Regions from separate parts of the Paenibacillus sp. G2S3 genome, predicted to be linked through region 2. Evidence: riboswitches for the same ligand, from Rfam matches in the RefSeq annotation. Region 2 holds a riboswitch; each other region holds the start of a gene.
What was found. Region 2 has a riboswitch for cyclic di-AMP ahead of QNH28_RS00190 (resuscitation-promoting factor). Riboswitches for the same ligand answer to the same signal wherever they lie in the genome.
Positions count from the first base shown of each region.

Region 1: it holds a riboswitch for cyclic di-AMP, as region 2 does, so the genes downstream of both, QNH28_RS24695 (TrkH family potassium uptake protein) here and QNH28_RS00190 (resuscitation-promoting factor) in region 2, are expected to answer to the same signal.
Region 3: it holds a riboswitch for cyclic di-AMP, as region 2 does, so the genes downstream of both, QNH28_RS10895 (KamA family radical SAM protein) here and QNH28_RS00190 (resuscitation-promoting factor) in region 2, are expected to answer to the same signal.

Region 1 is NZ_CP126095.1:5,616,369-5,620,644, forward strand. It holds gene QNH28_RS24685 (LysR family transcriptional regulator) at 1-66, shown strand, start outside; gene QNH28_RS24690 (potassium channel family protein) at 138-806, opposite strand; gene QNH28_RS24695 (TrkH family potassium uptake protein) at 820-2,115, opposite strand; cyclic di-AMP (ydaO/yuaA leader) riboswitch at 2,249-2,430, opposite strand; gene QNH28_RS24700 (CPBP family intramembrane glutamic endopeptidase) at 2,745-4,276, shown strand, end outside.
Region 2 is NZ_CP126095.1:40,063-44,338, forward strand. It holds gene QNH28_RS00180 (HD domain-containing protein) at 1-913, shown strand, start outside; gene QNH28_RS00185 (TatD family hydrolase) at 1,007-1,777, shown strand; cyclic di-AMP (ydaO/yuaA leader) riboswitch at 1,975-2,204, shown strand; gene QNH28_RS00190 (resuscitation-promoting factor) at 2,486-3,649, shown strand; gene rnmV (ribonuclease M5) at 3,827-4,276, shown strand, end outside.
Region 3 is NZ_CP126095.1:2,545,782-2,550,057, reverse strand. It holds gene QNH28_RS10900 (ABC transporter substrate-binding protein) at 76-1,743, shown strand; cyclic di-AMP (ydaO/yuaA leader) riboswitch at 1,792-1,935, shown strand; gene QNH28_RS10895 (KamA family radical SAM protein) at 2,072-3,241, shown strand; gene QNH28_RS10890 (hypothetical protein) at 3,243-3,968, opposite strand; gene QNH28_RS10885 (fluoroquinolone export ABC transporter permease subunit) at 3,965-4,276, opposite strand, start outside.

The sequences.
Region 1 (4,276 bases), 1.1 Mb from region 2:
AGCACAGCGGCTCGCAGCCTGGTACAGGTTACAGAAGAGATGTTTCTGACGGAACGAGAGAAGTAATCTCTGTTTCTCTTGTGCAACCTAGATTTAAAAAGCCCTCCGTCCCATGTAAGGACGGAGGGCTTAACTATTTATTCTTGGTTTACAACTTCCTCCTCAAATCGATCAATACTTTCATTAGAACCAATGAGTACCATAACGTCGCCCTCACTCAAATGATCATGCGCCGTTGGAGCAACTATAATTCCACTTTCCCGGTTCAGGGCAACAATACTGCAGCCATATTTCGCTCTTGTATTTAAATCCGACAAGCTTTTCCCGTTCATGCAGGAAGGCACGGTTAGCTCAACGATTTTATAATCCTTGGACAGTTCAATATAATCCAGCAAATTGGGCGTCACGAGCTGATGCGCCACCCGAATCCCCATATCCCGCTCCGGAAAAATAACCCGGTCTACGCCCAGCCTGGACAACGCACGACCATGAAGGATCGAGATCGCCTTGGCTACTACTTGCTTGACTCCAATCTCTTTTAACAATATCGCCGCCAGAATACTTCGTTCCATATTGTCACCAATCGCTACAATCCCACAGTCAAAGTTCCGTACGCCGAGCGAGCGCATAATCCCTTCATCTGTAGCATCAGCCACTACCGCATGCGTCAGATGATCGCTCATATCCTCCACGCGCTCCTCTTGGTGATCGATGCCGAGCACCTCGTAGCCCATTTCCATCAGCTCAAGCGCGAGACTTGAACCGAAGCGGCCTAAGCCGATTACTACAAATTGCTGTGCTTTCATTTCGGATTAACTCCTATCCAATAATTATTTTACCTTCTGGGTGCTTATACAATGGTTTACCCTGTTTTGGTCCAAGCGCATACACTAATGTTAATGGACCTAGCCGACCCGCAAACATCGTCAGACAAATCAGAATCTTGCCGATAACAGACAGTTCAGGTGTCAGCCCCATACTTAGTCCAACCGTAGCAAAGGCTGAGGTCGTCTCGAATAGTATTGCTAAGAAATTACTATCCTCTGTTGTGGACAGTAACATCGACACAGAGAGGACCAATAGTAAAGCCAGTAAAGTTAACGTCAACGCTTTATAGATACGCTCCTGAGCCAATCGATAACGGAACAGCACAACATCTTCACGCCCGCGTAGCATCGCGATTACTGCACCAATCATAAGGGTAAAGGTTGTAGTCTTGATCCCGCCACCTGTTGAACCCGGTGATGCACCAATAAACATAAGGATAACCATAAAGAACTGCGAGGCTTGCCGCAGCCCGGCAATATCCACCGTGTTGGCACCAGCGGTTCGGGGCGATACAGACTGAAAGAATGCCGATAATATTTTGCCGCCGAAATTCAGATTACCCAGTGTGCGCTGATTCGTAAATTCAAATATAAAAATGACCAAAGCGCCGATAAGAATAAGCCCTGCAGTGGTAGAGAGTACAACTTTGCTATGCAAAGATAATTTACGTTTGACACGAAACTCCACCAGATCCGACATGACAATAAAACCGATTCCGCCGGAGACAATCAGAAACATCACTACGATATTCACAAGCGGGTCATATACATAATCGGTTAAACTCCGGAAATCCCCGAAAATATCAAATCCAGCATTATTAAACATGGATACCGCATGAAATATCCCAAAATAAATGGCCTTGCCGAGCGGCATATCAAATGCCCAGCGTATGGACAGTAGCACCGCTGCACAGCCTTCGATGACCAAAGAATAAATAAGTACCCTCCGGATCAGTCGAACAATCCCCTCCATTGAGCCTTGGTTCATCGCTTCCTGTAGGATCAGTCTGTCCCGCAAGGAAATTTTACGTTTCATCATCATGGCAAATAAGGTCGCCATCGTCATAAACCCTAAGCCGCCGACCTGGATTAGCACCATAATCACGGTTTTCCCAAAAATGGTGAATGTCGTCCCGGTGTCCAGCACCACAAGTCCTGTCACGCAGGTTGCCGAAGTCGAAGTAAACAACGCATCAATAAAACTCAATGCATTCTGGCTAGTACTCGAAATGGGAAGCATAAGCAGCAAGGCGCCTATCAGAATAATCGATGCAAAACCGAGCACCATAATTTGAGGCGGAGAGAGCTTCAGAAACTTTGATTCAGAAACCCTGCGAAACTGTGAAGCCACTATGCTCACCCTCTTATCTAATTTAAAGAATTCCAACAAAAAAAGCACTGGAAAACCAATGCTACCCTTGGTCCCTGCAGTAAATTAGCCTACGAGGTTAGCTGACGGATTCGGACTGTGCAGGCTGCCCTATTCGTTCCTAGAACGAAATTCACCCCTGATGAATAAAGACACCGTTTACGGCGTATACTCATCTTTTCATTACTTCTTGTGGTTCCCCCGTTTTCACCTGAAATTCGGCTATATACAATTGCATACAAATTATATATGTTATTTCGATAAATCACAAAGACACTATTAATGGTGATTCAAATGAAAAATGCGGTTTGGAGAGGATGTACCAATAGGAGTGCCTTTTCTCATCACTTTTCCGTGTTTTCCCTGCAATTGCATCGATTTTCATGAAAAATGAAGAAATGATCACCTTAAATTCATGGTATATATTCAGTTACCTATTCTATAATATCTCTATTACCCATAAAAAGAATATACGATGATTTTTGTAACTATCATGGCACTAATACTATAATGGAACATAACATTGTCAGTTTACAAGGAGGCGTTACATGAATCCCGTTGGCCAGCCCTTACAGCAACGTGCCCTCTCCAAGAGGCTCATCATCTCGGGCATTATCGGTCTTATTCTATTTATTATGTTTCAGATTGCTCCCTCGGTGCTAAATAGCCCTGCCGGGGAAGATTCTACTGTCATCAGCAAGGCGGAAGCCCGCGACAAAGCGATATCATTCGCAGAACAAAAGCTAAACTACACCCATGCACCAAATGATCAGTGGAATGTACTGTACGAAACGGACTCTTCCTTTTATGGTTATATGTCCCGCGAGAAGCTTTTGGAGGACTATACAAAGAAGAAATTGGATCAACGATATCCTTTTGACATTTTCCGTGTAACACTTAGTCCTTCAGCGGAACAAGAGCCACTGATCTCCGTTGACCTCAATATGTATACTGGCGCAGTTGTCGCTTTCACACAAGGTGCAGAAGGATCAGGTGCCGGGTTACCAAGCACTGTATCCACCAGTGCAAAAGAAGAGGACAAGGGTACTGCCTTGTCTCTAGCACAAAAAGAAAATCTTGCCCGCCCTTGGCTTCAGGAATGGGATGTGAATCCCGCCAAGCTGCAAATTGAGTCGAATACGGGAAACTACGGGCTCGTGTATACAGATCGTTCCGTGCAGATCGGTGAATCCTTGCTACACTATTATTTCGATTTCGCTGGCGAACAGGTATCCAGCTTTAAAGCAGGATTCACTGCTCCAGCCTGGCATACCTCCTACGTGAAGGACCAGACCTCTCTCGCGGAAAAGCTTACTCTATTCGGCTACGGTCTGCCTACCTTAGCTTTAGGACTTCTGGCACTTATCTACAGCATACTTAGAAGAGAACATACCTCCTTTAAGCGTGGAATATTCCTAAGCTCGGCTTATTTTGTAATCATGATGATCAGCACCTATAATATGCTTCCTGAATCCTCAGGTGAAGGACTCGAGGCTCAGATAACTTCCGTCATTATGTTCATCATTTATGCCTTATATAGCCTTCTAATGTCCTCCCTGCTCTATTTTTCTTTAGTTGGAGGGGACGGCCTTTGGAAAAAAGAAGAAGGGATGAATCCGTGGCCCCGTGCCAAAGAGCCTGGCTATGGAAAATATGTACTGGATAGCATCCGGGCTGGATACGTCTGGGCATTCGTGCTGCTAGGGGTGCAGACCCTTATGTTCATCGTATTATCATTTACCTTGCAGAACTGGTCCACTACTGACGCTACTCAATCTCCTTACAACATGAGATATGCTTGGCTGCTGCCCATCGTTGCATGGCTCGCTGGTTTATCCGAGGAAGCTATTTATCGTTTTTTCGGAATTCCTATGTTGAAAAAAGTATTCCGTAGCACGTTCATTGCTTGCCTGATCACCACGCTGGTCTGGGCGTTTGGCCATACGCTGTATCCGATCTACCCCATCAGTTCCCGTCCTATTGAGCTGACCGTGATCGGGCTGCTCTTTAGCTATATTTTCCTTCGTTACGGCTTTATTGCCGTCATGTTCAGTCACGTTGTGTTTGACAGCATTTTGAT
Region 2 (4,276 bases):
TATTATTCTGGAGGACACAGAGATTACTGAGATCTTGCGTGATGTGGGGGAGGATTTTCCTCGTAAAGTAGCTTCGGTGATCTCTAAAACTTATGAGCATGAAATTGTTGTAAATTTGGTTTCCAGTCCGCTAGATGCTGATCGCATGGATTATTTGCTGCGTGATGCGTACTATACAGGTGTAAACTATGGAACGATCGACATTGATCGGATTTTGAGAATGCTACGTCCTTATAATGGTCGGGTTGTTGTAAAAGAATCAGGAATGCATGCCATTGAAGATTATTTGATGTCGCGTTATCAAATGTACTGGCAAGTCTATTTTCATCCGGTGACACGTAGCTCTGAGATTATTTTACGACAAATTTTCCGTAGAGCTAAGGAGCTTTTCCAAGAGGGGTATAATTTTAATTTCATGATTAATCCGCTGGAGGATTTGTTCCGTGGTGAGGTGACAGTGAAGCAATATTTAATGCTGGATGAAGCACTGGTTCAGACGGCTTTTATGCAATGGACGCTTGAGAAGGATGAGCTATTAAGCGATTTGTGTACGCGGTTTATTCATCGTAAACTGTATAAATACGTTGAGATGGAGAATCTCAATACAGATATGATTACTGAAATTCGCAGCAGTTTTGCGGCAGCGGGACTTCACCCAGAATATGACTTGGAGATTGATTTTCCGACAGATCTGCCCTATGATGTGTTCCGTCCGGGAGAAGCTTTTGATAATAACCAAATCCTTCTACTTGATCGGCATGATCATCTGCGGGAAATTTCAGAGGTGTCGGATATTGTACGCTCGATTAGCGGTATTCACCGTGGTAGACATCATCTTTATTTTCCTCAGGATAAGTTGAGAAATGCGCTTACACGATTGCCTGCTTCTATAGCAGAGATTTTTGCAAAATAATACAAGAAAATATGGGATTTATGACAAGAAGAACGGATAACGTGAAATTTATGCTGTCTTATATTTAAAAAAGAACAAGGAGTGAGGGTTAAAATGTTTCTGTTTGACACACATACGCATCTGGATGCACCTCAATTCGACGAGGATCGCGAAGAAGTAATTGCTCGTGCTGTTGAGGCAGGAGTTAGCAAGATGATTAATATCGGATTTAATCGGGAGACGATTCCTTCAACGATGAAGCTGGCGGAATCTTATGATTATATTTATGCAGCAGTGGGCTGGCATCCGCAGGACGCGATTGATATGAAAGAAGGAGATCTGGATTGGATCGCTTCTTTGTGCAGTCATAAAAAAGTGGTGGCTATCGGTGAAATTGGACTGGATTACTACTGGGATACTTCTCCCAAGGATGTGCAACACGAGGTTTTTCGCAAACAAATTGGACTAGCCCGTGAACTAAATATGCCGATTTGTATTCATGATCGTGATGCCCATGAAGATGTTGTACGGATCTTACGCGAGGAAAAGGCAAATGAGGTTGGAGGCGTGATGCACTCGTTCTCAGGAAGCTGGGAAACCGCTAAAATGTGCTTGAATCTTGGTTTTCATTTATCATTTGGAGGACCCATTACGTTCAAGAATGCAAGAGTGCCAAAAGAAGTGCTTGCTCAGACCCCACTAGACCGATTATTGATCGAAACGGATGCTCCATATTTGACTCCACACCCGTTCCGTGGGAAGCGAAATGAGAGCGCTCATGTGAAGCTGGTAGCAGAGGCGGCAGCTGAAATTAAAGGGTTAACATGGGAAGAATTGGCTAAAATAACGTATGCGAACGCACTGGAACGATTTGGGATTGACTGAAAACGGGAGTAAAACAGGTGAAAAATAGAGAATAGCCGATATATTAAACTTTTTTAATATAAAAACGGCTGAATATTACAATATTTTAACCATATTTTTGCTTAAACGTGGTTGAATCGTCCTTTACAACATGCATCAAAACAGGATATCATCTTTTCAGTGATGTGAGCTGTGTTATAGTGACAGCCATTGATTCATGGATCGTCTCGCTGAGTCTCCGTATGGAGAACGGGGGAACCAATATTGAACTGCCGCATGCCTGTATTTTAAATACGGCTTAGACGTGCCGCAGGACAGTATTTGATTTCTTCACGTGGTCTTTGGGGTGAATTTAAGGGCAACCGCCATGAGCGGGTGACCTGAAATAGGGCGTCTCTCTTTCGTCCGAACCCGACAGCTAACCCCGTAAGCGCAAGTAAGAGAGGCAACCTCGTGCACAAGCATTCTCTATTCTGACATTGGAGAAGCCACGAAAGAGTCCTCAGTTGAACTCTTTTTAGGCTTTTTTATTTTTGAATAAATAGAATGTTGCCCACATACTGTTATATAACAGGGGTGGGAGTAGCTGTGCCGAGCAGGCGATCCATGAGCAGGAGACGCTAAGTTAATACGTGCGTGTCCTGTGACAATCTCAAATAGTTTCGTCAAAGAAATTCAGTCCTCATGATATACAATTGACGACGAGGCTATGTAAGGAGGATGGAGAGAATGGGCGTATTCCAACCAGAGGTATCCCATGATTCGCAGTCATCCAGCAGGTCTTTCGCATTACGGTGGGAGCAAGTAAATACTCGCGTACTTTTACTTGCAGGCGTGATTTCAGTCGCTATCGCGCTACTTATTCTGCTGTACGTACATGGTCAAAGTAACAAACAATTATTTTTAGTAATAGACGGACAGACACAGACGCTTGAAACGCGAGAAGCGCTTCTTGGTGATGTGCTGGAGAAAGAGCAAATTTCGCTGCAGCCACATGATGAACTATCTTTAGGTCTGAGTGATGAAATAAAAGACGGTGACCGTGTCGTAATTAATCGTGCGCAGAAAATTAGCCTTACTGCGGACGGAGCAACAAAAACATTATATACGACCGAGGATACCATTGGTAAAGCAATTGACAAAATGGGTATCACGCTAGAAGGTCAGGATAAGATTTTCCCTTCGTTAGACACCACCATTTCTGCCAACATGGAGATTAAGATTGTTCGCATCAACAAACAGACCGTACAGCGAACAACTAACTTACCCTTCAGAGTCATCAAGACAGCAGATCCCTCCCTTACTGTGGGAACAGTTAGAGTGGCACAGGCAGGCAAACCAGGCGTCATGATTCAGCATATTGAAAAGATCTACCAAGACGGAGAACTGGCCTCTATGCGCATGATTGGTAAGGAAGTACAAACGGTAACGAAAGATAAGATTATTGCCGTTGGTACCAAAGCACTTCCTAAGCCGACTGTAGCTAAATCTACAACAACTTCCAAATCAAACACCACTACTAAAACGGCTAAGGTTAGCGCTAAGACTAATAACGTCACAAGCAAGGCTGGCGTAGACTTTGAGTACAAGAAGATGATTAAGAACGTCTCCATGACAGCTTATTCATCAGAAGAGCCAGGCATAGGTACCAAAACTGCTTCCGGAACACGCGTAACGGAAGGTCGTACGATTGCAGTAGACCCGAATGTAATTCCTATTGGCTGGTGGGTATATATCGAGGGGCTTGGATTCCGCCGAGCAGAAGATACTGGCGGTGCCATTAAAGGCAATAAAGTAGATGTCTATTACGATTCACTGAGCCATGTGCGTAATTTCGGCCGTAAATCACGTACCGTTTATGTGATTGGACCTGTGAAGCCGGAGTTAAACTAGTACTGAAGCTTTTGCAAATTATTCTTTGATAAGCTATAGTGATGATAACCGTTAAGGAACGCCAGATGATCATTTCGTTGATCGCAGAGCAACCGCTCATCACTTATACATTCTTTAACCAAAAGAAGAGGAGCGAAACCTCTTCTTTTTTGCTTTTTTTGGAAGGAGTCAAGAGATATGATTAAGGAATTAATTGTCGTTGAAGGTAAGAGTGATACCGTCGCTGTTAAACGCGCTGTAGAAGCAGATACGATCGAAACAGGGGGGTCGGCTGTAGACCGGACCGTAATTGCGAAGATCGCGCTTGCTATGGAACGTAGAGGAGTAATTATTCTTACTGACCCGGATCATGCGGGTGAGCGAATTCGTAAGATTGTGTCCGCAAAGGTGCCAGGCTGCAAGCACGCCTTCATTCCGGAGAAGGACGCAACTCGCAAGGGAGATATCGGTGTGGAGAATGCATCTCCAGAGGCGATTCGTCATGCGCTGCGGAATGTACATACCTCTTTTGAAGGAGCACCTGCTTTAATTGGGCTTGATGATCTAATGGCCGCTGGAATGCTTGTACACCCTCGGGCAGCTGAAAGACGTATGGTACTTGGTAATTTGCTTGGAATCGGATATTGT
Region 3 (4,276 bases), 2.5 Mb from region 2:
TGTTGATATGCTTCTTTGTTTTATATACAATAAATTCATTGATAATCATTCTCACCAAAAGACGGAGGCTGAACTATGCTGCAAACTTCACTATCCTGCCCCCCGCTCCACTCTCTGCTGTTTCAGCTGATCGATGCCGAACTGATACTTCAAGCTGCCGATTCAAGCTCTGTATCACGTACAACTCATGACTATACCCTTCTCGTTTTTACTGGGGGGAACGGGCACCTGAACCTCGATGATCAGAGCGTGACGCTGATTTCAGATAAATGTTATCTACTAGCTCCCGGAATCTCCTATAGTACGAGCAATCAGGAAATGACCATGTATTATTATCTCATCACTTTTACAGCAATTTATACAAAAGTGCAGCCGGAACGTTATTCTGGTGAACTACTTTCAGGCAGACGCGAATTAATTGTCCATCCGTTTACCAAAGTAATCCGCCTTGTGGAAGATCTACTTATGAACAAGAATAGCTCCGATGATGTACAGCAATTCAAGCGACAATTGAAATTCCAAGAATTGATGCTGCTATTTTTTGAGCATAATTATCCTTCCAAGCACCTGCCAAGTCCCACAGAATCCGTAGAAATGACTATACAATTCATAGAGGAGCATTATACAGAGAGTATCACCGTGAAGCAGTTGGCTGAGCTGGCGGGGATATCGTTCTGGCAGTATACACCGATCTTTCAACAGCTTACCGGCAAAAAGCCCCTTGAGTACCTGACCGATCTGCGCATTAGTCATTCCAAGCGCTTCCTCTTGGAGTCGACTGAACCGCTGCGGGAAATTGCCCGACTGGTCGGTTTTTCCGATGAATATTATTTCAGCCGCCGCTTTCGGCAAAAAACCGGAGTTACCCCCGGACAATATGCGCATCAGCGAGGTCGTAAGCTCACTGTAAAAGATTGGACAGGCCATGAGGTGGAGATTCCAGAGCGAGCGAGACGTATTGTCTATCATGGGGAGACACTTGGTGATCTTCTCGCGCTAGGCGTGAAGCCCATCGGAGGAGATGAAGCGTTCGCACGGAACAGCGTCTATAAACATCGGCTTAAGAAGCTCGCCAATGTTGGTTTTCCGCTGGACCCGCAGTTGACCGCTTCACTAAATCCAGATTTGATCATTATGGCCAATAGTGATGAAAGAGCCTACAGAGCTGTTTCCAGCATCGCTCCGACAGTCACCTTTGATTCCTTTGCACCACTCGAAAGTCGAATGCGGATACTCGGTAGTTGGCTCGGTAAACAACACGAAGCCGAAGCGTGGCTAGAGTCATTTACAATCAAAAACGCTGCCATGTGGCAGCAGCTTTACGGGACTAGTCTCCAAGCTGGAGAGACCGCCTCTGCTTTGGTCTATGACCATGGAAATCATCTGTATGCTATGGGAATGTCCGGATTCTCCAGTGCACTTTATGCTCCGTGTGGTCTACAACCGACCGAGGACATCCAAGCTATATTAGATGAAGGATTAGGATTCGCCGAAGTTGATCCCGTGCGGCTTCCTGCCTACGCCGGAGATCATATCTTTATGCTCATCCCCGAAGAGCAAAACTCTCGAGCCGCTATGGAGCAGCTTCTAGACAGCTCACTTTGGAGAAGTCTCCCGGCAGTACGTCACGGACAGGTGTATCTGCTCGACGGTAGTAAATGGAACTCTAGTGACGCATTAACTCGGGAGAAGCTACTAACATTATTGCCTAAACTGCTAGGAGGAAGTTCCACTAGCACCTGAAGCTGGGTCTAGGATTCTCTTTTGACTTTTTAAAACTTCATAGGGTATACTTTATCTACGCTTAATTTCCAACTTTTACAGTTGAAAAGCGGGGGAACCAGTTAATTGGGGCGAATCATTGAGCATTTGAATGTAGGGTACCATCTTACCCGAGTCCGTCAGCTAACCTCGTCAGCAGTGGATGGGTCTGCTTTTCCTGTTATTTACATAACCAGAGACCCTTGCTAAGGGTCTCTTTTTGTGTTTTTTGGACCCTGCTGGCAGTAGATTGGCCTTTGACACTAAGGCTCCCTCTTTTCTCACACAAAGGGACAAAGGAGAGATGTAAGTGCAAAAGGTAAAATACTTCACGGATATTAACAAAATCGCTATGTTGTCTGAGCTGGAAAAAGAGAATCAGAAAGAAATTACCGACAAATTTGTTTTTCGTGTGAATGACTACTATCTGTCTTTGATCAACTGGGACGATCCAGATGATCCCATTCGTAAGCTGGTTATCCCTAACGAAGGTGAACTGCTGGAATATGGACGCTGGGATGCCTCAGATGAAGACACCAATTATGTTGTACCGGGTTGTCAGCACAAGTATCAAACAATAGCATTACTGATTGTATCCGAGGTCTGCGGAGCCTATTGCCGCTACTGCTTCCGTAAACGACTGTTCCGAAATGACGTGAAGGAAGCCATGTCTGATGTCTCTCCGGGGCTGGAGTATATTGCGAACCACCCTGAGATTAACAACGTTCTTCTTACCGGCGGTGATAGTTTAATTCTATCCACACCTAAGCTAAGATCCATTATTGAAAAATTGAGAAGCATTGAGCATGTCAAGATTATCAGATTAGGCTCGAAGATTCCCGTGTTTAATCCGATGCGGATCTCTGAAGACGAAGCACTGCTGGAGCTGATTCGCACTTACTCTACCGAAGACAAGCGAATCTATGTTATGGCGCATATCAATCATCCTCGTGAAATCACACCTGAAGCCAAAAAAGCATTTAAAGCCCTCCACAACGCTGGGGCAATTGTCGTAAATCAGACCCCAGTCCTTAAAGGCATCAACGATGATCCCGTTATATTGGGAGAATTACTAGACCGACTCTCTTGGGCTGGCGTTACCCCTTACTACTTTTTCGTGAATCGTCCAGTTGCCGGAAATCGAGATTTTGTATTGCCTCTTGAACAGGTCTATCAAATTGTAGAAGAAGCCAAAGCCAGAACCTCAGGACTCGGCAAAAGAGTACGCTTATCCATGTCACACACCTCCGGAAAGATAGAAATTCTCGCAATTAATAACGGAAAAGCCTATCTCAAATACCATCAATCCAGAGATCAGGAATACGGAAAGTTTATGATTCTAGATTGCCCTAAGGAAGCAGAATGGTTCGATGACCTGCCTGGGAATGAGGAATATTGGACCCCACCTGTGAAAAAGAACGATGCCATTATTTCTGTTAATGAGTTATCAGACAAGTCTGCGGATCTGATCTGTAAATAATTCAATCAACTCTTTTAATAAAAATCCTGACCATGATACTCAGAAGACTCAAATGAAATAAAAGCCCCACCATAAAGTATGCAAGCACACTAAAACTACTAGCCGCATTTATAACAAAAAATAACTTAGCAGGCCAATACGTAGGAATCCACGCACCGGTAAATTGCCATGGTGATGGAACAAAATAAGCTACGATTGGCCCTGCTATAAACAAACCACCTATCTTGGATAAAGCTAAGCCCTCTACCTTATTTGCAGCGAATGAAGCAAGAAATAGAGCAAAGCAAGGTGCTTCAATGGCTAATAATAAAAGAATGTATATATGCTCTAATTGAAAGCTAGATAAGCCGGAAACTATAAAATATAGCGATGAAAGAAGTGTACAGAGTACAGATGGAAGGAATAGTCGATACACCATGTATCCTCTGCGCATTAATGGCGTAACCGCATAATAAGAGATGACATTCTCATCTCGTTCATCAAGCATTAAAAGACCTGTCATCATACCGGTTAGCATAGGAAAGGTCACGCCTAAAAAAATCGCAGCAAAGCTACTATATTTATATAAATCGAAAGCATAACCATTCGTCAGCCAATCGGCAATCATTGGAAATCCAAACCTTGAGACCACTAGAAGCGCTAAAGGAGCAAAGATGCCGACCATAAGCACCGGATCCAACCCAGCATGCCGGATATCGCTTATAAAAAGCGTATGATACTTCTTCATCTCCCGCCTCCTCCCTTACCTATGCGCATCATTACATGTTGCACGAAGGACTTTTTTGCCCATACGTATATCACTACATTCCAAAGCAGTAATATCGATATGGAATACATGTAATTGCCAAATGACAAAGATGAGGTGCCCGAACTCAACAATCTAAGTGTTCCTTCTGTAGGAAACAAGAGAAAAAGCTTGGAGTTCCACACCTTAAAGTAACCAAGCAATGGCAGTATAAAAGGTAATACGAATACTTGCGAGAGTAGAATGAATCCATTAATTGTTCGGCAACGAGCCACAACTCCTATCGACAA